4 regions of the Streptomyces sp. NPDC008150 genome follow, and region 2 is predicted to be linked to each of the others. Evidence: riboswitches for the same ligand, from Rfam matches in the RefSeq annotation. Region 2 holds a riboswitch; each other region holds the start of a gene.
What was found. Region 2 has a riboswitch for S-adenosylmethionine ahead of ACFZA0_RS24760 (ABC transporter permease subunit). Riboswitches for the same ligand answer to the same signal wherever they lie in the genome.
Positions count from the first base shown of each region.

Region 1: linked by a shared signal. The riboswitch ahead of ACFZA0_RS25125 (putative leader peptide) and the one ahead of ACFZA0_RS24760 (ABC transporter permease subunit) in region 2 are both predicted to bind S-adenosylmethionine.
Region 3: linked by a shared signal. The riboswitch ahead of ACFZA0_RS03885 (aminotransferase class V-fold PLP-dependent enzyme) and the one ahead of ACFZA0_RS24760 (ABC transporter permease subunit) in region 2 are both predicted to bind S-adenosylmethionine.
Region 4: linked by a shared signal. The riboswitch ahead of thrC (threonine synthase) and the one ahead of ACFZA0_RS24760 (ABC transporter permease subunit) in region 2 are both predicted to bind S-adenosylmethionine.

Region 1 covers NZ_JBIBHJ010000011.1:26,142-31,893, reverse strand. The annotation lists gene ACFZA0_RS25135 (ABC transporter permease subunit) at 1-146, opposite strand, end outside; gene ACFZA0_RS25130 (ABC transporter substrate-binding protein) at 149-1,780, opposite strand; gene ACFZA0_RS25125 (putative leader peptide) at 1,985-2,104, opposite strand; SAM riboswitch class IV at 2,137-2,249, opposite strand; gene ACFZA0_RS25120 (MFS transporter) at 2,889-4,322, shown strand; gene ACFZA0_RS25115 (LLM class flavin-dependent oxidoreductase) at 4,315-5,481, shown strand; gene ACFZA0_RS25110 (NtaA/DmoA family FMN-dependent monooxygenase) at 5,492-5,752, shown strand, end outside.
Region 2 covers NZ_JBIBHJ010000010.1:283,639-289,390, reverse strand. The annotation lists gene ACFZA0_RS24785 (NtaA/DmoA family FMN-dependent monooxygenase) at 1-141, opposite strand, end outside; gene ACFZA0_RS24780 (LLM class flavin-dependent oxidoreductase) at 159-1,391, opposite strand; gene ACFZA0_RS24775 (putative leader peptide) at 1,457-1,615, opposite strand; gene ACFZA0_RS24770 (transporter substrate-binding domain-containing protein) at 1,760-2,779, opposite strand; gene ACFZA0_RS24765 (ATP-binding cassette domain-containing protein) at 2,890-3,687, opposite strand; gene ACFZA0_RS24760 (ABC transporter permease subunit) at 3,684-4,685, opposite strand; SAM riboswitch class IV at 5,095-5,203, opposite strand; gene ACFZA0_RS24755 (glutathione S-transferase C-terminal domain-containing protein) at 5,270-5,752, opposite strand, start outside.
Region 3 covers NZ_JBIBHJ010000001.1:889,041-894,792, reverse strand. The annotation lists gene ACFZA0_RS03885 (aminotransferase class V-fold PLP-dependent enzyme) at 80-1,528, opposite strand; SAM riboswitch class IV at 1,720-1,836, opposite strand; gene trpD (anthranilate phosphoribosyltransferase) at 1,970-3,034, opposite strand; gene ACFZA0_RS03875 (cytochrome b N-terminal domain-containing protein) at 3,203-4,840, opposite strand; gene ACFZA0_RS03870 (Rieske 2Fe-2S domain-containing protein) at 4,837-5,752, opposite strand, start outside.
Region 4 covers NZ_JBIBHJ010000004.1:377,768-383,519, forward strand. The annotation lists gene groL (chaperonin GroEL) at 1-495, opposite strand, end outside; gene ACFZA0_RS13410 (cold-shock protein) at 847-1,050, opposite strand; gene ACFZA0_RS13415 (MoaD/ThiS family protein) at 1,489-1,764, opposite strand; gene thrC (threonine synthase) at 1,761-3,050, opposite strand; SAM riboswitch class I at 3,068-3,214, opposite strand; gene ACFZA0_RS13425 (glucosyl-3-phosphoglycerate synthase) at 3,467-4,411, shown strand; gene ACFZA0_RS13430 (trehalose-6-phosphate synthase) at 4,777-5,752, shown strand, end outside.

The DNA.
Region 1 (5,752 bases), on a different contig from region 2:
TCGACCGGCCCGGAGTCGAGGCCGCCCGCGGCCATCGCGGTGACCGGGTCGCCGGGCAGGTAGTCCAGGACCAGGAAGGCCACCGTGTAGGCCGCCCACAGGACGCCGACCGCCTGGGCCAGACGTTTGACCACGTAGCGGCGCACGGTCAGCCGATCCAGGTGTCGTGCAGCTGGATCCGGCTGGAGGCGTCGAACTTCAGGTCGTGGACCTTCTTGGACACGCCCAGCTGGGTCTGGAGCTCCACCACGGGGACCGTGTAGGCGTTTTCGATGAGTTCCTTCTGAGCGTCGGCGACCAGTTGGGACCGCTTGGCGGTGTCGGCGGCGCCGGCCTGTTCGGACAGGGTGGTGTCCAGCGGGCTCTTCGGCAGGCGGTAGAAGTTGGTGAGGCTGGTGGAGAACTGGCCGCGCAGGATGTCCGGGTCGGCCCGGGTCACGTTGCCCCAGGAGAGGTCGAAGTCGCCGCCCGCCAGCACGGTCGCGAACTGCGGGAGCTGGACCTGCTTGAGGGTGGTGCCGATGCCGACGGCCTTCAGCTGCTGCTGGATCAGCTCCAGGGCGGGCTGGTTGGTGGCCGCGTTGGGGATCCAGACGATGCTCAGGCTGAGCTTCTTGCCGCCCTTGGCACGGATGCCGTCACTGCCGGCCTTCCAGCCGGCCGCGTCCAGCAGGGACTTGGCCTTGGCGGGGTCCGTCGTGAGCTCCGAGGAGAGGTCGGTGTAGTCGGGGGTGGTGTGCGCGAGGACGCTGGTGGCCGGCTGGGTGCCGGTAGGGAAGACCGTGGAGGCGATCTCCTTGCGGTCCAGGGCGTAGCTGATCGCCTGGCGCACCGCGGTCTCCTTCACCGCGGGACGGGAGCTGTTGGCGGTCAGGCCGAAGACCAGACCGGGGTTGGCGCGGCGCTGAAGGTTGACTTGGCCGCCCTGGAGGGCGGTCTCGTCGGCCTTGCCGACACTGCCTATCGCGTCGACCTGGCCGGACTGGAGGCTGCCGGAGCGCACGCCCGCCTCCGGGACGACCTTGAAGACCAGCTTGTCGAGGTAGGCCTCACCGGTCTTCGCCCACAGCGAGGAGCCCCAGTTGTAGCCGGCGCGCCTGGAGAGGGTGACCGACTGGTTCTGGGAGTACTTGTCCAGCACGAACGGACCGGAGCCGCTGACGCCGTCGCTGCACTTCTGCTGCGGGGTCTTCTTCACGCTCGCCGCGGATTCGATGCCCAGCGAGTGCGTCGAAGTGGCCTGGAGGAACTGGACGTTGGGCGCGGCGAAGGTGATCTTGACGGTGTTCGGGTCGACCACGGTGGTGCTCTTCAGGCCGGCCAGGTAGCCCTGGGCGAGGGAGGCCAGCGGACCGAGGTCGGGCACCGCGTCGAAGTTGTCCTTGACCACCTGGGCGGTGAGCTTGGAGCCGTCGCTGAAGGTGACGCCCTCCCGCAGGTGGAAGGTGAAGGTGGTGGCGTCGTCGCTGACCTCCCAGCTCTTCGCCAGCCACGGCACGATCTTGCCGGTCTTCGGGTCCTGGTCGGTGAGCGAGTCGACGATCTGGCGCACCGAGTAGATGGTGTCGTTGCTGCCGACCTGCTGGGGGTCCACGCAGCCGGCGTCGGAGCTGACCGCGAAGGTGAGGGTGCCGCCGGACTTCGGCTTGGCGTCGGAGGAGCCGCTGCCCGAGCCGTCACCGCCGGTGCCGCAGGCGGTCAGCAGGATGCTGGTGGTCAGGAGGGCGGTGAGCGCCGCCCATCGGGTGGTTCTGGCCGGGAGTGCCGGAAGTACGGTCACGAAGAGGTTCTCCTCAATCGGAGTGCCGGGTGCGCAGGCGTGTGCGGGCACGCCGGCGCGGAGCGCGCGGACCCGGCGGGCGGACGCCGGTGACGGCGGACGCGTACGACGGGGCGGAGCCCTGGGCAGGTGGTGACACGGGGACGGGAAACGTGCGGAGCCGACGGCCGGTGACTGTTCGTCAGGCGGCGTGGGGGAAGCGCGTCAGGCGTGACAGAGACAGCTGGTGGAGCGCTTCAGGTCGATGTGGCGCCGCCGGGAGAGCCGGGAGAACACCATGGCGACGGAGGAGGAGGCCCGTTGGCCGGCGTGGTGCTGCCGCATGCGTTCCCCCCTCGGTCTCCGGCCCCGACGGGGCCACGCGCTTGCGGGATCACCGGTGATCCCGCCGGGCTTTCACCTGGAGCACCCCACCGCGGTGGAGGGTTGCCGGTCAGCGAGCCAGGGCTTGACGCTGACACTCAATGCCGGCCGCGATCGTATGGAGCGGTTTCCTCGGACGTCAATGCCCGGAAGCCTCCGAAAACGGGATCCCGCGCGAAGAAAGTCGTCCTGTCTCAGAGGGCGGGACGGTCGGTGGACGCTGCACAGGCCGTGTGCTTTGATCCGGGGCATGGAGATCGCAGGGCAGGCACCCACCGTGCTGCTGGACCCGTTCTGGGCGGGTCGCCGCGCAGATCAGTTCGACCAGACCTGTAGCTGAACCGCCCCGCCCGGTTCGCCCTTTCCCTCCTCTGCCGATACGTGGCCGGTTCGCCGCGTTCGGGTTCGCTTCCCCCCTCCCTTCGCCCGTCGGGCCCGCCGTCCCGGCCGCCGCCGGCGCGCCGAGCCGCGGCCGAGCCCCGGTTGAGCACTGGCTGAGCCCTGTTGGGGGCACGTCGCCCCCACGTCCCGCGCGGACCTCCACCAGGACGGACCGCGAGGCGAAACGGGGGCGGAACACCGGACGCGGCGCCGGACAGGAACGCGGGGCGGGCCGCCGCGCGGCACGGGAGACGGAACACCGGACGGACTGCCCGCCGCCGCGCGGACCCACCCGCGCGCACCGCGCTCCCGCCCCGCGACCGCCCGCCCACGACCGCCCGCCGCTCGTGGCGAAGGAAGGCCCATGGCTGTCAACGACGCCGAACCCACTGGGGTGTTCGCCGCGCTCCGGGTCCGGGACTACCGGATCTACTGGAGCACGGGACTGGTCTCCAACATCGGCAGCGCGATGCAGGGCGTGGCGCTGGACTGGTTCGTGCTGACCCTCACCCACAGCGGTACGGCGCTCGGCTGGGTCGCGGGGCTCCAGTTCGCCCCGGTGCTGCTGTTCGGCCTGTGGGGCGGGGTGATCGCCGACCGGTACGACCGGCGCCGGCTGCTGCTGTGGACGCAGGCGCTGTACGCGGCGCAAGCCGTGCTGTTGGCCGTCATGGTGCTGTCCGGGTACGCGCCGCTCTGGCTGCTGTACGTGCTGTCCTTCGCGCTGGGCGCGGTGTTCACCGTGGAGAACCCGGCCAGGTTGTATTTCGTCAGGGAACTGGTGGGCCGGCCGCTGATCCCCAGGGCCGCCGGGTTGAACATCCTGTCGCTGAACGCCGCCCGGCTGATCGGCCCGGCCGTTGCCGGTGTGCTGATCGGGGTGATCGGTACCGGCTGGGTGTTCGCCCTGAACGCCGCCTCCTTCGCGGCCGTCCTGGCGGGCGTGGCGTCGATCCGGCCGAGGGCCGCGGACGCCCCGGCGGCCGCCCCGCCGCCGTGGCGGAAGGCGGGTGGGGAGGGACTGCGGTACGTCGGCTCACGGCCCGAACTCGTGGGCGTCTTCACCGTCTTCGGGCTCGCCGCGACCTTCGCGGTCAGCTTCCCGACCACGTTGACGCTGTTCGCCGGACGGGTCTTCGACGTCGGTTCGGACGGTCTCGGCTTCATGAACACCGCCCTGGCCGTGGGCACCGTTGCAGGCACCCTTGCCGCGACCCGGGGGATCACGCCCCGGGTGCGGACGGTCGTCGCCGGAGCGGTGCTGTTCGGCGCGTTCGAGGTGCTGGCCGCGCTGATGCCGTCGTACCCGGCCTTCCTCGCGCTGCTGCTGCCGACCGGATGCGCGTTGATGATCCTCAACACTGCGGTCAGCGCGTTCGTCCAGTCCGAGGTGGACGACGCGATGCGTGGGCGCGTGATGGCCGTCTACACGGTGATCTCGATGGGCGGCAGCCCGGTCGGCGGCCCGGTGATCGGCTGGGTCTCCGAACACGCCGGGGTGCGCTGGGGGATGGCCTCGGGCGCCGCGGCGGCCGTCCTCGCGGCGCTCGGGGTGGCGCTGTGGCTGTCGCACCGGCTCGCGGCCGCGCCGGCCGGCCCGGTCACCGCCCCCGTCCGCACCTCCCCGGCCCCCGTCCACTCCTCTCCCGGTTCCGCCCGCACCTTCCCCGGCCCGCTGCCGGCGTCCGGCCCCGACCGGCCGGGCGGCCGCGCCGAAGGCTCCGACCACCGTCCCGCCGGCGACCGGGCTCCCGTGTCGGCCGGTGACCCGTCCACCGGAGGCACCGTTCATGACTGACCACGACACCGCACCGCCCGCGCTGCACCTCGCCCTGGAGGCCGACGGCGACGGCGCCCACCCGGCCGCCGCCCGCCACCCGGGCCGGAGCGCCGGGGCGGGACTCACCCCGCGCGGTGTGCGGGAGGCGGCCGCCTCGGCGGAGGAGGCCGGGTACGCGCTGCTCACCCTGGCCGACGCGCCGCTGCCGCCGGCCACCGGACCGGCGGCCGGTCCGGCCGGCCGGATCGAGGCGGGCAGCCGGGCCGCGTTCCTCACGCTCGCCACCGACCGGCTCGGGCTCGCCCCCACCCTGCACACCACCACCACCGAGCCGTTCCACCTCGCCACCCAGCTCGCCAGCCTGGACCACGCCTCGAACGGCCGGGCCGCCTGGCTGGTCGGCGCGGCCGACGACTCCGGCTCGCTGGCCACCGTCGGGCGGGCGCCGCTGTCCCCCGAGAAGACCCGGCGTGAGGTGGCCGACGTGGTCGAGACCGCCCGCGCGCTCTGGGACTCCTGGGAGGACGACGCGGTGATCAGGGACGTGGCCACCGGCCGCTTCCTGGACGCCGACCGGGTCCACCACATCGACTTCGAGGGCGCCGGCTTCACCGTCAAGGGACCGCTGATCACCCCGCGCCCGCCGCAGGGCCAGGTGGTCGTCCTCGCCCCGGACGCCCTCGGGATCGACGAGCGCGCCGACATCGTCCTGGTGTCCCGGTCCACGCCCGAGGAGATCGCCGAGCGGGCCGCCGAGGCCCGGGCGGCGGGCGCGCCGCTGGTCTTCGCCGAGGTGGAGGCCGTGCTCGACACCGACGACGCCCCGGCCGCCGCCCGGCTGGCAGAGCTGAACGCCACCGCCGACTGGCCGGGCACGGGACGCCTGCGTCACACCGGTTCCGCCGAGGAGCTGACCGACCTGCTCACCCGGCTCGCCCCGCTGGTCGACGGGGTGCGGCTGCACCCCGCCGTCCTCGCTGTGGACGGGCCGGTGCTGGTCGAGCGTGTGCTGCCCGCCCTGGCCGCCGCCGGACTGCACCGGCCGCCCCGGGCGGGGGACACCCTGCGCGCCACGCTCGGCCTGCCACGTCCCGTCAGCCGCTTCGCCACCGCGGCCGCCCCGGCGGACCCCGCCGCCCCGGCCGTCTCTGCCTGCCCCGCCGCCATCAACGTCTGAGGTGACCGCCATGACCGACTCACCCACCGAACCCCGCCTCCACCTCGGCCTGTTCTTCACCGGTGTGGGCGCCCAACTGGTGTGGAGCGAGCCCGACGCCCCCTCGCACACCGCGATCGAGACCTTCGTCGACGTTGCCCACGCCCTGGAACGGGGCCTGTTCGACGCCTTCTTCCTCGGTGAGGGCCTGCGGGTGCGGGAGAACCAGGGCCGCATCTACGATCTCGACGTGGCCGGCCGCCCCGACGCGATCACCCAGCTCTCCGCGCTG
Region 2 (5,752 bases):
CGCGAAGGAGCTGAACTCGATGTGGCTCCCGGCCTCCGGGTCGCTCCACACGGTGGTGTTGTTGACGCCCGGGAAGTGGGCGGCCAGGTGAACCTGCTTGAGGGGCCTGCCCTGTTCGTTCGTCTGGTTCGGCTTGCTCATGGGTGCGTCCCTCCGGCTCAGGCTGCGGCGTAGCGGTTGGCGGGGCGGGCGAGGCCCAGCAGCCCGCGCAGGGTGTCGGCCTCGTAGGCGGTGCGGAAGAGGCCGCGGCGCTGGAGTTCGGGCACCAGCTTCCGGGTGATCGCGGGCAGGTCGTGGCCGACGACGGCCGGCCGCAGCCGGAACCCGGTCAGCCCGGCGGCCTGGAACTCCTGGAGCAGGTCGGCGAGTTCGGACGCGGTGCCGGCGAAGACGAGGGCGTCGCCGCGGTACGGCTCCCCCGCCGCCTCGTCCAGGCGCGCGCGGCGGGCGGCCGCCTCGGCGGCGGTGTCGTCGAGGAGGACGACGAGGTCGCCGAAGACGTGCAGCGGGGTGTCGGCCCGGCCGGCCGCGCGCTGCTCGGCACGGATCTCATCGACGGTCGCACGGGCGCCGTCCGCGTCGTGCGGGGTCACGTAACCGACGTCGGCCTGCCGGGCGATGAGCCGGTACGGGACGGCCGCGTGGCCGAGCGCGGTGACGAGGGGCTGGCCCTGCGGCGGGCGGGGCGTGATGGAGGGGCCCTTGACGCTGAAGTACCTGCCCTCGAAGTCGATGTAGTGCAGCTTGTCCCGGTCGACGAAGCGGCCGGTGGCCGTGTCGCGGATCTCCGCGTCGTCCTCCCAGCTGTCCCACAGGCGGCGGACGGCCTCCACGTAGTCGTCGGCCTCGTCGAACAGGTCGGTGGTCAGCTCGCGGACGGCGGCGCCGCCCAGGTCGTCGAAGTCGACGTCGGGCAGCGTGCGGCGGCCGAAGTGGGCCGCCTCGTGGGGCCGCGCGGTGACCTGGACCCGCAGGCCGGCACGGCCCGTCGAGACGTAGTCGAGGGTGGCGATCGCCTTGGAGATGTGGAACGGCTCGGTGTGCGTCGCGATCACCGTCGGCACCAGTCCGATGTGGCTCGACAGCGGCGCGATGCGGGCGGCCACGAGCACCGCGTCGAGCCGTCCGCGGACCTGGTCGGTGCGGTCGTCGGGCTCGAAGGGGCGTGCGGTCTGGAGGCCGAGGCCGTCCTCGATGGTCACGAAGTCGATCAGTCCGCGCTCGGCCTCCGCGACCTGGTCGGCCCAGTAGCCCGCGGTGAACAGGTCGCCGGGGCGGGCGGACGGCTCGCGCCAGGAGGCCGGGTGCCAGCCGGTGCCGTCGAGGGCGACGGCCAGGTGGAGGTGTGCCGAGGCGGAGTCGGCGGCGGGTGAGGGTGTGGTTGAGGACACGGGTATGCCTTCCTGGGTCCGTGAGGGGTCGCCCGGTACGGGGGCGCGCGGCGGAGGGAAACGGGTCAGGAGCGACAGAGCGCGCCGGCGGTGCGCAGCAGGTCGATGTGCGGCCTGCCGTGCAGACGCACACGGCGGCGCGGGACCAGGGCGCGTGGGGCGGTCGCGTGCGGCAGGGGCCCGGCGGGGGCGACGGCCGCGGCGGTCGTGCGTTCCGCGTCCATGTCCGTCACCTCCGTCGTGTGCAACGCCCGCGCGTGCGCGAGGAGTTGTCCCTCCTGTACAACACCCGCTCCGACCGCCGTGTTCCCCTCCGCACGGCGGCCGGTGCGGTGACCCACCGCGCCCGGTGGGTCACTGACGGGGTGTCAGGAGTTGTCGAGGGGCAGGCCGGCCGGGTTGAGCACGGACTTGGTGACCGCCTCGTCGGAGAGGTTCCAGGCCTTGAGCCACTTGGCGTACTGGCCGTTCTTGATGAGGTGGTTGATGGCGTCCGCGACCGGCTGGGCCAGCCCGTTGCCCTTCTTCGTCGTCGCCGCGATCAGGCCCTGGAGCGAGGCGCCCGCACCCGAGAACGTGCCGGCGCTGCGGGTCGCGTTGGGCGACTTCGCCGTCTGCGTCACGTGGTAGGCGACGCCGGGGTTGGCCGCGAAGTAGGCGTCGATCTTCCCGCCGGTCAGCGCCAGGTACACGCTGTTCTTGCTGGCGTAGCGCTTGACGGTGACGTTCTTGCCCTCCTTCTTCAGCTTCGCCTGCCACTCCAGGAGGATCTTCTCCTGGTTGGTGCCGGAGTCGACGGCGACGGTCTTGCCGGCGAGGTTCTCGTAGTCGCCGTCGAAGTTCCAGGTGCTCTTCTTCGTCACCTCGAAGCCGACGTTGTCCTGGCGGTAGGAGGCGAAGTCGTACTTCTGCTTGCGCTCCTCGGTGTCGGTGATGTTGGCGAGCGCGATCTCGGTCTTGCCGCTGTCGATCCCGACGAACATGTTCTCCCAAGTGGCGTTCTGCAACTGAGGCTTGAGGCCCAGCACCGCCGCCACCAGCCGTGCCAGGTCGGGCTCGGAACCGGTGAGGGTCTTCTGGTCGGAGCCGACGTAGGCGAGCGGCGGGAAGCCGTCGGGCAGTGCGCCGACGCCGATCGTGAGCGTGCCGTCCTTCTTGACGCTCGCGGGCACCTCGGCGCTGATCGACTTGACCTCGGACACCTTGAGGGTGGCTTCCTTCGCGGCCCCGTTGGAGAGCTGTCCCACGGTCACGCTGCCCGCGGTGTCGGTCTTCGTGGCGGCGTCGCTGTCGCCCCCGCAGGCGGCCAGGGCCCCGGCGAGCGAGACGACGGCGGTGCCGGCGGTGACGGATCGGAGGAGTCTGCTGCGAAGGCTGAGGCTGGGCATGGCTGTCCTTGTCGGTGAGCGGTGAGCGGTGAGCGATGGGCGGACGGTGGGACGTGGGACGGTCTGCACGGCGGGCGGTGCGGTCGCGGCGCGGCGGCGCACCGCCGACGTCACAGGACCCGGCTGAGGAAGTCGCGGGTGCGTTCGTGCTGCGGGTTGTCCAACACCTGGGCGGGCGGCCCCTGTTCGACGATCCGGCCCTCGTCGATGAAGACGACGCGGTCGGCGACCTCGCGGGCGAACCCGATCTCGTGGGTGACGACGAGCAGCGTGGTGCCGCTGGTGGCCAGGTCCTTGATGACGGCCAGGACCTCGCCGACGAGTTCGGGGTCGAGCGCGGAGGTGGGCTCGTCGAAAAGGATGACGCCGGGCCGCAGGGCCAGTGCGCGGGCGATGGCGACGCGCTGCTGCTGGCCGCCGGAGAGCTGGCGCGGGTAGGCGTCGGCGCGGTCGGCGAGACCCACCCGGGCGAGGAGTTCGCGCGCCAGTTCCTTCGCGGAGGAGCGGTCGAGCCGTCCGGTGGCGACCGGCGCGGCGGCCACGTTGTCGAGGACGGTCAGGTGCGGGAACAGGTTGAAGTTCTGGAAGACGAACCCGATGCGGCTGCGCTGCGCGAGGATCGCGCGCTCGCTGAGTTCCTTCAGACGCTCGCCCTGCCGGCGCACGCCGATCAGTTCGCCGCCGACGCTGACGTGCCCGATCTCGGGCCGCTCCAGGTGGTTGACGACGCGTAGCAGCGTGGACTTGCCGGAGCCGGAGGGGCCGAGGATCACGGTGACCTCGCCCGGACGGACCGTCAGATCGATGCCCTGGAGCACGCGTTGGGTGCCGTACCACTTGTGGACGTCCCGGATCTCGACGGCCACGGGGGCCGTGCCGGCGGGGGCCGCGGGGGCGGTGGTGCTCATACGGCGGTCTCCTTGCGCACGCGCTCGCGCAGGTCGCCCAGGCCGGTGCGGAGCTTCTGGAACGGGGTCGGCGGCAGGGTGCGGGTGGCGCCCCGGGCGAAGTACCGCTCGACGTAGAACTGGACGACGGACACGGCGCTGGTGAGGATCAGGTACCAGACGGTGGCCACGAGCAGCAGCGGCACGATGTCGCCCGGGTAGGTGGATCCCATCGTCTGCACCGAGCCGAACAGGTCGAGCAGCGACACGTAGAACACCAGGGACGTGCCCTTGATGAGGCCGATCAGCTGGTTGACGTAGTTCGGGGTGATGGAACGCAGTGCCTGCGGCAGGACGATCCGGGTGAACTGGTAGCGCTTGGGCAGTCCCAGCGCGGAGGCGGCCTCGTGCTGGCCCTGGTCGACGGAGAGGATGCCGCCGCGGACCACTTCCGACGCGTACGCGGCCTCGTTGAGGCTGAGCCCGACGACCGCGACGGTCATGTCGGTGGCGAGGCGGGACTCGTCGAAGCTGACGAAGGACGGGCCGAAGGGCACGCCGAGGCTCAACGTCTGGTACAGAGCACTGAAGTTGTAGAGGAAGATCAGGACGACGATCAGCGGGACCGAGCGGAAGAGCCAGGTGTAGACCCAGCTCACCGAGCGCAGGACCGGGCTCGCGGACAGCCGGCAGACGGCGAGCAGCACTCCGCCGAGCAGCCCCAGCACGGCGCTGAGCGCGGTGACTTCGAGGGTGACGACGAGTCCGTCGAGGACGGTCGGCCGCAGGAACCAGTAGCGGAAGCGGTCCCACTGGTAGAAGGGGTTCGTGGCCAGCCCGTGCACGACCTGCGCCAGCAGGACCAGGACCACGGCGGTGGCGATCCACCGCCCGGGGCGTCGCAGGGGCAGGACGCGCTGCGCGACGGGGTGCGCGGCGGAGCGCTTCTCGGCGGACGCGGTTCCGGCGTCGGTCGGCTCGGCGGCCACGGATACGGCGGCGCCCGGGGGTTCACTCATGACGGCTCCAGCGGAGGCGGACTCCCCCGGGTCTGCCGTGCTCGCGTCACGTACCGGCGGCTCGCCCGCGGGGCTGTGGAAGGCATCGCGGGGACGGGACGGTCACGGAGAAACGCACGGAACCGGGGGCTGGCGGACAACGGCACACCGTCTCGGCGGTGTTCGTCGGGGATCCGGAGACTGCGGGACGGCCAGGTGCTGCGAGGAGAGGGAAACCGCGATGCGGTGTCAGCCTCGACAGCGGGCACGGCCCGGTGCGGTACACAGTGCGCTGTTGACGCGGAGCAGATCGACGGCGCGATCGGCGACGAGCGGTTCGGCGGACGGCTGTACGCAGCCCGCGGGACGGCCTGTCGCCGTCCGGGGGGCTGCGTACATGTCCGTCACCGTCACCGTTCCGGCCCGTCGGGCCTCGCGCTTACCGAATCACTTCCGGTCCGGTCGTCACCTGGGGCACCCCACCGCGGAGCGAGGGTTGCCGGTCAGCAAGCCAGGGCTTGTCGCTGACGCTCATGACCGTTCTGGGCGATAGTTAAGACAGGCGTGCGAGCGGATGTCAACGCCGGTCCACCTGCTGGTACGGCTCAGCAGTCGTCGGGGCGGGTGTCGTGCGCGGGTGAACTCCCCGCGTACGCGGCCCAGTCGAGGATCCGGACGGCGGCTCCGGCGGCCTCCAGGCCGCGGCAGCCCGCGCGGTGGCGGCGGTCGATGCCGGCCAGGTCGAGATGGGCGCCGAAGGCGGGGTGCGCGGTCAGCGCCCGCGCGTAGTCCCACAGGACGCGGTGGGCGGCGGCGCGGCGCACGGCGTCGGCGTCCAGGTGGTTGCGGTGCACGGTGTCGAGCCGCACCAGGGCCGTCCACAGTTCGATGTCGGCGGCGGTGGGCGCCTGTCCCGTCACGTGGGGGCCGGCCCCCACGAGCTGCTCGGCGGAGGCGAGGGCGGCGTCCAACTCATCGACGGCGGCGGCACGTTCGGCCTCGGTGGCGTCGGGCCGCCCCGCCCGCTGGGCGGCGCCGTCGATGCCTTCGGAGCAGAGCCGCTCGACGCTCTGGACGACGGACTCGGC
Region 3 (5,752 bases), on a different contig from region 2:
CGGCGGCGGCGCGGAACGGTGCGGGCGGTGGTCCGCCCCCGTTCCGCGCCGCCGCCGTTCACGCGGTCCGCGAGGGTGCTCAGACCGCCGGCACGCAGCGGCCCTCCTCGGTCCGGTACTGCCACTTGGCACCGTCCCGGACCAGCTCGGTCACCGCGGTGACGAAGCGCTCGACGTGCTCGTCGGGGGTGCCGGCGCCGAAGCTGACACGGATGGCGTTGAGCGACTTCTCGCCGGGCGCGGCCTCGGGGGCACCGCACTCGCCCTGGGTCTGCGGGTCGCTGCCGAGCAGGGTGCGCACCAGCGGGTGGGCGCAGAACAGGCCGTCGCGCACCCCGATGCCGTACTCGGCGGACAGCGCGGCGGCGAAGTGCGAGCTGTTCCAGCCCTCGACGACGAACGAGATGACGCCGACGCGGGGCGCGTCGTCCCCGAACAGCGACAGCACACGGACCTCGGGCACCCCGGCCAGCCCGGCGCGCACCGTGTCGATCAGGTGCTGCTCACGGGCGACGAGCGAGTCGAAGCCGGCCTCGGTGAGCGCCTTGCAGGCGGAGGCGATCGAGTAGGCGCCGATCACGTTGGGCGAGCCGGCCTCGTGGCGGGCGGCGCTGTCGTGCCACTCGACGTCCACTCCGCCGTCGGTGCGGCGGCTCACCCGGCGGCTCGCGCCACCGCCGGCGAGGTACGGCTCCGCCTCGCGCAGCCAGTCGGCGCGGCCGGCCAGCACGCCGGAGCCGAAGGGCGCGTACAGCTTGTGTCCGGAGAAGGCGACCCAGTCGACGTCGAGGTCCCGCACCGACACCGGGTGGTGCGGGGCGAGCTGCGCGGCGTCCAGGACGATGCGGGCGCCGTGGGCGTGCGCGGCGGCGGCGAGTTCGCGCACCGGCCACAGCTCACCGGTGACGTTGGAGGCGCCGGTGACGCAGACCAGGGCCGGGCCGTGCGGGTCGCGGGCGGCGAGGGCGCGCTCCAGGGTGGCGACGGCCTCGCCGGGGGTGCGCGGCGCGTTGAGGTAGGTGACGCGGGCGTCGCGCCACGGCAGCAGCGAGGCGTGGTGCTCGGTCTCGAAGACGAAGACCTGGCAGCCGGCGGGGACGGCCGCCGCGAGCAGGTTCAGGGAGTCGGTCGTGGACCGGGTGAAGATCAGCTGATCGTCCTCGCGGCAGTCGAGGAACTCGGCGACGGTGCGCCGCGCGTTCTCGAACAGGTCCGTGGAGAGCTGCGACAGGTAGCCGGCGCCGCGGTGCACGCTGCCGTAGTACGGCGCGTAGGCGGCCACGTCGTCCCACACGCGCTGGAGGGCCGGGGCGCTCGCCGCGTAGTCGAGCGCGGCGTAGGTGGTCTCGCCGCCCGTGACGAGCGGGACGGTGACGTCCCGGCCCAGCACCGGCAGCGGCGCACAGGCGGCCGGGTCGGCGGCGGCGGGCAGCTCGGCGGAGGCCGTGGCGGCGGCGACGGGGAGCTCGGCGGAGGCCGTGGAGGCGGTGGAGGCGGTGGAGGCGGTGGCAGAAGCGGTGACGGACATGGCTGAACTCCCGGAGACGGCAAGGCGAAGCCCGCCGTGCGGCCCGCGCACCCGGACAGGGTGGGGCACGGCACGGAGGAAGGGAAAAGGGTGTGCGGAAAGGGGGCTCGACGCCCTAACGCATTCGCTTGCTCACGAGAGACTCCCTCGGTGACCAGGACCCCTGGCCCCGCACTGGGGAGTGCGCGAGGGGTCCGCGCTTGCCGTGGACCTTGCTGTCCACCGCCTGGTCTTCACCCGGGGCACCCCGCCACGGACGGAGGGTTGCCGGACAGTCGGCCGGGGCCTCATGACTGTCACTCATGACCTGCCGAAAAACGTACGTGAGGCGTCCGCCGCCGCGCAACCCGCGTCCGGATGCCGGGACGGCCCCCTCGAACGGTGGACGTCCGAGGGGGCCGCGGGGTGCCGAGGGGGCGGGTACGAGGCGGGTACGCCGGTTCAGCGGTTGCTGGCCGCCGCCCAGCGCTGCAGCGTCTGCCCGGCCGCCCCCGAGTCGATCGACTCGGCGGCCCGCTCGATGCCCGTGCGGATGCGGTCCACGAGGGGCGCGTCGCCGCCGTCCAGGGCGGCCAGCGCCGCCGCGGTGTTCAGCAGCACGGCGTCGCGCACCGCGCCCTTCTCGCCGGCCAGCACGCGCCGCGCAACGTCGGCGTTGTACGCGGGGTCGCCGCCGCGCAGCGCGTCGACGGCCACCAGTTCGAGGCCGACGTCCCGCGGGTCGAAGGGCTCCTCGGTGACCTTGCCGTCCCGGACCACCCACACGCGGGAGGTCGCGGTCGTCGTCAGTTCGTCGAGTCCGTCGTCGCCGCGGAAGACGAGCGAGGTGTTGCCGCGCTCGGCGAACACCCCCGCGACGATCGGCGCGACCCGGGCGTCGGCGACTCCGACGGCCTGCGCCCTCACCCGGGCCGGGTTGGTCAGCGGGCCGAGGAAGTTGAAGGTGGTGCGGATGCCCAACTGGCCGCGGGCGGCGGCCACATGACGCAGCGCCGGGTGGAACTTCACCGCGAAGCAGAAGGTGATCCCGGCCTCCTCCGCGACCTCGACAACCCGCTTCGGGGTGAGCTGGAGGTTGACGCCGAGCCGCTCCAGGACGTCCGAGGCGCCGGACGCCGAGGACGCGGCGCGGTTGCCGTGCTTGACGACCTTCGCCCCCGCGCCGGCCGCCACGATCGCCGACATGGTGGAGATGTTCACCGTCTTCGCGCCGTCGCCGCCGGTGCCGACGATGTCGACGGTGGCGCCGGGGATCTCGATGACGTTCGCGTGCTCGTACATCGCCCGGACCAGACCGGTGATCTCCTCGACGGTCTCGCCCTTGGCGCGCAGCGCCACCGCGAACCCGGCGATCTGCGCGTCGGTCGCCTCGCCGCGCATGATGCGGTCCATCGCCCAGGCCGTGTCGTCGGCGCTCTGGTCGCGGCCCTCCAGCAGCCCGTCGAGCACGCGGGGCCAGGAACGGCCCGCCGCGGTAGTGCCTCCAGCGGGGGTCACAGCGCTCATTTCGCCGCTCCTGGGTTCCGTCCCCCTCGGGGGACACATGTCGGGGCACCCGTCGTCCCGACGGGCACGGGTCCACCCTATCCAGCCCCGGGCACGGCGAAGGGCCCCGCCCGGACAACCGGACGGGGCCCTTCGCCGTGGCGTGGCGACGCCTCGACGATCGGACGATCAGTGGTGGCCGTGGCCGCTCGTGATCTCCTTGTACTCCTCCGAGGTGGGCTTCGCGATCTGCCCGTCCTCGCCGTAGTACGACTTGCTCAGCTTGGCCCGGAGCTTCTCCGGCGCCCGCACCTTGCGCTCGACGCCGTTCTCGTCCGTGGTGGCACCGATCTCGGCGGGCGCGTACTGGTTGTGCGCGGTGAGCGTGTGCAGCTGCTCCTGGCTGAGCGGCTCGTGGATCTCGATGAACTCACCGTGCGGCAGGCGCTTGATGACGCCCGACTCGCGGCCGTGCAGCACCTTGTCGCGGTCCCGGCGCTGGAGGCCCAGGCACATCCGCTTGGTGGCGACGAAGACCAGCACCGGCACGACGAAGAACGCGATCCGGACGAACCAGGTGATCGAGTTGATCGACAGGTGGAAGTGCGTGGCCCACAGGTCGTTGCCACCGCCGACGAGCAGGACGAAGTACCAGCTGATCCACGCGGCGCCGAACGCGGTCCGCGTCGGGGCGTTGCGCGGGCGGTCCAGGATGTGGTGCTCGCGCTTGTCGCCGGTGACCCAGGACTCGATGAACGGGTAGACCGCGATCGCGACCAGGACCATCGGGAAGATCAGCAGCGGGACGAACACACCCAGGACGAGCGTGTGGCCCCAGAAGTTGATCTCCCAGCCGGGCATGACGCGGATCAGGCCCTCGGAGAAGCCCATGTACCAGTCGGGCTGGGCGCCGGTGGACACCATGTCCGGCCGGTAGGGGCCCATCTCCCAGATCGGGTTGATCGTGGCGATCGCCGCGATGAACGCGATGACACCGAAGACCAGGAAGAAGAAGCCTCCGGCCTTGGCCATGTAGACCGGCAGCAGGGGCATGCCGACGACGTTCTCGTTGGTCCGGCCGGGACCCGCGAACTGGGTGTGCTTGTGGTAGAAGACCAGGATCAGGTGGCCGACCACGAGCCCGAGCATGATGCCCGGCAGCAGCAGGATGTGGACCGAGTAGAACCGGGCCACGAAGTCCCCGCCCGGGAACTGTCCGCCGAAGAGGAAGAACGACAGGTACGTGCCGACGATCGGCACGGACAGGATCGCACCCTCCATGAAGCGCACACCGGTGCCGGAGAGCAGGTCGTCCGGGAGCGAGTAACCGGTGAAGCCGGTGAACATGCCGAGGACGAACAGCAGGAAGCCGAACAGCCAGTTGACCTCACGCGGCTTGCGGAAGGCACCCGTGAAGAACACGCGCATCATGTGCACGAACATGGCGGCCAGGAAGACCAGCGCCGCCCAGTGGTGGATCTGACGGATCAGCAGACCGCCGCGCACATCGAAGGAGATGTGCATCGTCGAGTTGAACGCCTCCGACATCTGCTGCCCCTGGAGCGGGACATAAGTGCCGTGGTACGTCACCTCGTTCATCGACGGGTGGAAGAACAGCGTCAGGTACACACCCGTGAGGATGATGATGATGAAGCTGTAGAGGCAGACCTCGCCCAACATGAACGACCAGTGGTCGGGGAAGATCTTGCGCATGTTGGCCTTGGCCAGGGAGTAGATCCCGAGCCGGCCGTCGGCCCAGTCGGCGATCTTCTCGCCGGCCGGAGCCTTCTCGCGCGACCGCGCGTCCGTGGTGGCTTGAGTACTCATCCGCGCTCCCAGAAAGCAGGACCGACGGGCTCCTCGAAGTCGCCGAGCGCCTGGAGGTAACCCTCGTCGTTCACACCGATGCGCAGCTGCGGCAGGGCGTGACCGGCGGGGCCGAAGATCACTCGGGCACCGTCGGAGAGGTCGAAGGTGGACTGGTGGCACGGGCACAGCACGTGGTGCGTCTGCTGCTCGTACAGGGAGATCGGGCAACCGACGTGGGTGCAGATCTTGGAGAAGACCACGATGCCCTCGTGTCCCCACTCCAGCTCGCGCTTGTCCTTGATGTTCTCCGGCTGGAGCCGGACGATCATCACGGCGGACTTGGCGATCTCGGTCTGGAAGTCCTCTTCCTTCTCCTCGAGCCCGTCGGGCTTGGCGAAGGTGAGCGAACCCACCGCGACGTCCGAGGGACGCAGCGGCTCGTTCGTGTTCATGTTGACGAGGAGCTTGCCCTTGGCCCACAGGGTGTGGCGGAGCTTGGTGCCCGGCAGGGTGCCGAGGTCGCGCAGCAGCATCACGCCGGACAGCGGCACCAGGGCCACCGCGCCGAACAGGGTGTTGCGGATCAGCTTGCGACGGCCGAACTGCGACTCCTTGGCGCCCTGCTTGAAGTCCGCGTGCACCTGCGCGCGGTCCTCGGGGGACGCCTCGATGGGGTGCCGCTCGGCGGGCATCTCGACGTCCGACATCAGGGTGCGCGCCCAGTGGACGGCACCCGCGCCGATCGCGAACAGCGCGACCGCGAGGGTCAGGCCGAGCGCGAAGTTCATCGCGCTGACGTGGCCGATCGGGAAGACGTAGATCGACTTGTCGTCCGGGATCGTCACGTACGAGGCGATGAAGCCGAGGGTGGCCAGCATCGAGATCACGAAGAGGAGGGCGACGTGGCGCTCGGAGCGCCGTGCCGCGGCC
Region 4 (5,752 bases), on a different contig from region 2:
GTCCATCGCCTCGGCGATGAGCTCGCCGATCTGCGTGTCGGCGGCGGAGATGGAGGCGGTGGAGGCGATCTGCTCCTTGGTCTCGACCTCCTTGGCCTGGTCGAGCAGCGCGGCGGAGACGGCCTCGACGGCCTTCTCGATACCGCGCTTGAGGGCCATGGGGTTGGCGCCGGCGGCTACGTTCCGCAGGCCTTCCTTGACCAGGGCCTGCGCCAGAACGGTCGCGGTGGTCGTACCGTCACCGGCGACGTCGTCCGTCTTCTTGGCGACTTCCTTGACCAGCTCGGCGCCGATCTTCTCGTACGGGTCCTCGAGTTCGATCTCCTTGGCGATGGAGACACCATCGTTGGTGATCGTGGGGGCGCCCCACTTCTTCTCGAGGACGACGTTGCGGCCCTTGGGGCCGAGCGTCACCTTCACGGCGTCCGCGAGCTGGTTCATGCCGCGCTCGAGGCCGCGCCGTGCCTCCTCGTCGAACGCGATGATCTTGGCCATGTGAAGTGGTCCTCCCAGGACTGGGGTGGATTGCTCCGGACCGCGCCCGCGCCCGCGACGGACGGCCTCGGCATGTGGTTCCTTGCCCCACCTGCCGCAGCCTCACCGACTCGGTCCTCGTTGTCACTCTCACCCTCAGAGTGCTAACGCCAATGATTAGCACTCGACCCCCGAGAGTGCAAGCGACCCCGGGATGCGGAGGCAGTCCCTCCGGTGTCCGGCGGTGCCGCGCGGACGGGGCGAGGGGGGCGGAGGGGGCGCCGCGCACGCCGAAGGGCCCGTCCCCCACGTATGGGATACGGGCCCCTCGAATTAAAGAAGAAGAACGTCGCCTGCGATTGGCCGCGCGTTTCAGGCGCTGACGCGAACCATGTCGGCCTGCGGGCCCTTCTGACCCTGCGAGATCTCGAACTCGACTCGCTGGCCTTCTTCCAGGGTGCGGTAGCCGTCCATCTGAATCGCGCTGTAGTGGACGAATACATCCGCACCACCGTCGACCGCGATGAAGCCGTACCCCTTCTCCGCGTTGAACCACTTGACGGTGCCCTGAGCCATGCCTAACTCCCCTATTACTGGCCCTTGCACAGATCCGCACTTCGCGAATCCGGGTCAGACCTCACCCCCCACGCTGGGGGCGTGCGCCGGAACGCGTCGACCGCGGCTGAATGTATCCGCACCACTGCCGTCTGCAACAGGTCAATCGGACGAGAATTCTGGGCACGACCGGTCGGGAATATACCCAGAAGTCGACGAAATTCAGGGCAAGTCGGGCCCTATAAAAGGAATAGAAGGCGCAAAAGAACCACACAGTTTGGCTACTTCTCGTCGCCCCGCGAGCGCGAATTCAAGGGCGCCTGTCCGAGCAAGCCGCAACTGGTTCCCCAACTGTACCGCGCTCAACCAAGCAGAATCGCCCCCTCCGTTTCCTGGCCGGAGAGGGCGATTCGTTGAACGCTCGGTAATCGACGCTACCGAAGGTAATTGCCGGGGCGGTCAGCCGCCCGCGACGGCCGGGATGATCGAGACGCCGGCGCCCTCGGGCGTCGCGGTGTCGAGGCCCTGCTCGAAGCGGACGTCGTCGTCGTTCACGTACACGTTGACGAAGCGGCGCAGCTTGCCCTGGTCGTCCAGGACGCGGGCGGCGATGCCGGCGTGGTTCTTCTCCAGGTCCGCGATGACCTCGCCGAGGCTGGCGCCCTCGGCCGGGACCTCGGCCTTGCCGCCCGTGTAGGTACGCAGAATGGTCGGGATGCGAACGGTCACGCTCATGCGAGGCCAGCCTCTCGGAAGGAGTCCAGGTTGGGACGGATCGTCGCGGTGAGGCCGGTGCCGGCGACCGCGTCGAGCGTCTTGAGGCCGTCGCCGGTGTTCAGCACGACGGTGGTCAGGGTGGGGTCGAGCGCGCCGCTCTCGATGAGCTTGCGGGTGACGCCGACGGTCACGCCGCCCGCGGTCTCCGCGAAGATGCCCTCGGTACGGGCGAGCAGCTTGATGGCGTCCACGATCTGCGGGTCGGTCACGTCCTCCACGGCGCCGCCGGTGCGGCGGGCGATGTCGAGGACGTAGGGGCCGTCGGCGGGGTTGCCGATGGCGAGCGACTTGGCGATGGTGTCGGGCTTCTGCGGGCGCACCACGTCGTGGCCCGCCTTGTACGCGGCGGACACCGGCGAGCAGCCCTCGGCCTGGGCGCCGAAGATCTTGTACGGACGGTCCTCGACGAGGCCGAGCTCGATCAGCTCCCGCAGCCCCTTGTCGATCTTCGTGAGCTGCGAGCCCGAGGCGATCGGGACGACGAGCTGGTCCGGCAGCCGCCAGCCGAGCTGCTCGCAGATCTCGTACGCGAGGGTCTTGGAGCCCTCCGCGTAGTACGGGCGGAGGTTGACGTTGACGAAGCCCCAGCCCTCGCCGGCCGGGTCGCCGATCAGCTCGGAGCAGAAGCGGTTCACGTCGTCGTAGTTGCCCTCGATGCCGACGAGCTCGCCGCCGTAGACGGCGGCCATGACGACCTTGCCCTGCTCCAGGTCGTGCGGGATGAACACGCAGCTGCGCAGTCCGGCGCGCGCGGCGGCGGCGCCGACCGCGCCCGCCAGGTTGCCGGTGGAGGAGCAGGAGAGGGTGGTGAAGCCGAAGGCGCGGGCCGCTTCGAGGGCCTGGGCGACGACGCGGTCCTTGAAGGAGTGCGTCGGGTTGCCGGAGTCGTCCTTGACGAACAGGCCGCCGGTGATGCCCAGTTCGGCGGCGAGGCGGTCGGCCTTGACCAGCTTGGTCCAGCCGGGGTTGATGTTGGGCTTGTCGGCCACGTCGGCGGGGACGGGCAGCAGCGGCGCGTAGCGCCAGATGTTCGCGGGGCCCGCTTCGATGCGCTTGCGCAGTTCCTCGGTGTCGTACGCCGAGAAGTCGTAGGCGATCTCCAGCGGGCCGAAACACTCCTCGCAGGCGAAGACCGGACCGAGCGGGACGCGGTGGCCGCACTCGCGGCAGGACAGCGCGGCGGCGGGGCCGAGATCGACCGATCCGGCGGCTTGGGAGGTGTTTGCGGCGGTCTGCACAGCCATGGAGGGGAGGCCCTTTCTCCTCATCTTCCTCACGGCGCACTTCGCCGTGAGACGGATTTGGCACCTTCCCGAGCCGGGAGCCTCGCCGCGCGTACGCACGAGAACCGACTGGAGGGTTGCCGGGGCTTCAACGGGCCGTGTCCCTCTGCCCCTCTGGATGAGCGGTATTCGGTTGTGGGTGCGGGCGGCCTACGACATGCGATGGTCATCCGCGTTGTTCAAGACTGTAACCGAAGGCCAGGACAGTTGAGATAGCCGTCCGCACCGCGAGATGGATCACACCCGGAGACGGGGCGGGCGGTCCGGTCCGAACGAGCCGGATCCACGAAGATCCAGTAGGGACATTCCGGAGGGTTCTCCCGACCGCGTCCCGTGTCCCGCATCCCGCGCCTGTCGCACTTACGTGAGGAGCCGCCGTGCTGGAAGAAACCGAGCGCTGGCTGAGCACACGCTCCTGGTCCGTGACCGATCGCCCGCTCCACAAGATCCTCGCCGCGAAACGCGCCTCGGGTTCGACGGTCAGCGTCGTGCTGCCCGCGCTGAACGAGGAGGCGACGGTCGGTGACATCGTCGCCGTGATCCGTCACGACCTCATGCAGCAGGTCCCGCTGGTCGACGAGATAGTCGTCGTCGACTCCGGGTCCACCGACCGCACCTCCGAGGTGGCCGCCGCGGCCGGCGCCCGGGTCGTGCACCGCGACGACATCCTGCCGCGCATCCCGACCGTGCCGGGCAAGGGCGAGGTGCTGTGGCGCTCGCTGCTCGCCACCGGCGGCGACATCGTGTGCTTCGTCGACGCCGACCTCAAGGAGTTCTCCAGCGACTTCGTCACGGGCATCGTGGGCCCCCTGCTCACCGACCCGGACGTGGACCTGGTGAAGGCGATGTACGACCGTCCGCTGGGCGGTGCGGCCGGCCAGGGCGGCCGGGTCACCGAGCTGATGGCGCGCCCGCTGCTGAACATGCACTGGCCGCAGCTCGCCGGGTTCGTGCAGCCGCTCGGCGGCGAGTACGCGGCCCGCCGCTCGCTGCTCGAACAGCTCCCGTTCCCGGTCGGGTACGGCGTGGAGCTGGGCATGCTGGTCGACGCGCTGCACCTGGTGGGCCTCGACGCCCTCGCCCAGGTCGACGTCGGGGTGCGCAAGCACCGGCACCAGGACGGGCAGGCGCTGGGCCGCATGGCCGCCGCGATCTACCGCACCGCGCAGCTCCGGCTGGCCCGCGGGCACCTGATCCGGCCCGCCCTCACGCAGTTCGAGCGGGGGGCGGGCGGTTTCGAGCCGCGGACGTACTCCGTGGACACCGAGGAGCGCCCGCCGATGGCCGAGATCGCCGAATACACCGCCCGCAAGGTCGCGTGACGTCCGTACGCCGCGGGGACCGACCCCCGCGGCGTACGGACGTCGACGGCCGGGCGGGCCCCGACGGGAAACCTCGGCGTGGCCGCCGGTGCGCGGTACGCGCGGGCCGCCGGCGTCCGGTGCGCGCGCACCGGACGCCGCCTCCCGTCCGGCCGCGCGGCCCGGTACGCGCGTACCGGCCGGAAACCTGCGGGCGGTCACGGTGACACGCCCGACCCGTGCGGAAATCCGGCCGAAAGCAGTCGGAAAGCGGCACGAAAGCGGACAGGGAGTGACCGACTCCGCCGGTTGTATACGGACTGGCCGCTTCCATCACGGCATGTCCGTACGTTTGAGCGGTTGGGGGCCGGGCTAAGTTGAGGCGTATGGCTTCCTCAGCTTCCTCCCCCGGCGCTGCCCAGGTGCTGGTCGCGTCCAACCGCGGTCCGGTCTCGTACGACGTGCGGGAGGACGGCTCCCTGCAAGCCCGCAGGGGCGGCGGTGGACTGGTCTCCGGCCTCTCCGCCATCGGCCCCGACGCCGGGGCCCTGTGGGTCTGCTCGGCGCTCGGCGACGGTGACCGCGAGGCGGTGCGCCGGGGTGTCGGCGAGGACGGCGTGCGGATGCTGGACATCCCCGCCGACGTGCACGAGGACGCGTACCACGGCATCGCCAACTCGGTGCTCTGGTTCGTCCACCACATGCTGTACCAGACGCCCCTGGAGCCCGTCTTCGACGCGGAGTTCCGCCGCCAGTGGGCCAACTACGTCGCCTACAACCGGGCGTTCGCCGAGGCGCTGGCCGAGGAGGCCGCCGAGGGCGCGGTCGCCATGGTGCAGGACTACCACCTCACGCTGGTGCCCGGCATGCTCCGCGAACTGCGGCCCGACCTGCGCATCGGCCACTTCTCGCACACCCCGTGGGCGCCGCCGGAGTACTTCCGGATGCTGCCCGACGACATCGCGCGCCAGGTCCTCGACGGCATGCTCGGCGCCGACCGGCTCGGCTTCCTCACCCACCGCTGGGCGGACGCCTTCACCGCCTGCGCCGAGCAGTTCGCCGACGGGCTCGGCGGCACCCGCGTCGGCGTGCACGGCCTCGGCGCGGACGCCGACTTCCTGCGCCGCAGGGCGCACGAGGACGACGTCGAGCAGCGGATGGCCGCCCTGCGCGAGGAGATCGGCACGGCACCCGACGGCTCCGCCCGCCGCACCGTCGTCCGCGTGGACCGCACCGAGCTGTCGAAGAACATCGTGCGCGGGCTGCTCGCCTACCGGCAGCTCCTGGAGGACGAGCCGTCGTGGCGCGAGCGCGTCACGCACGTCGCCTTCGCCTACCCCTCGCGCCAGGACCTCGCCGTCT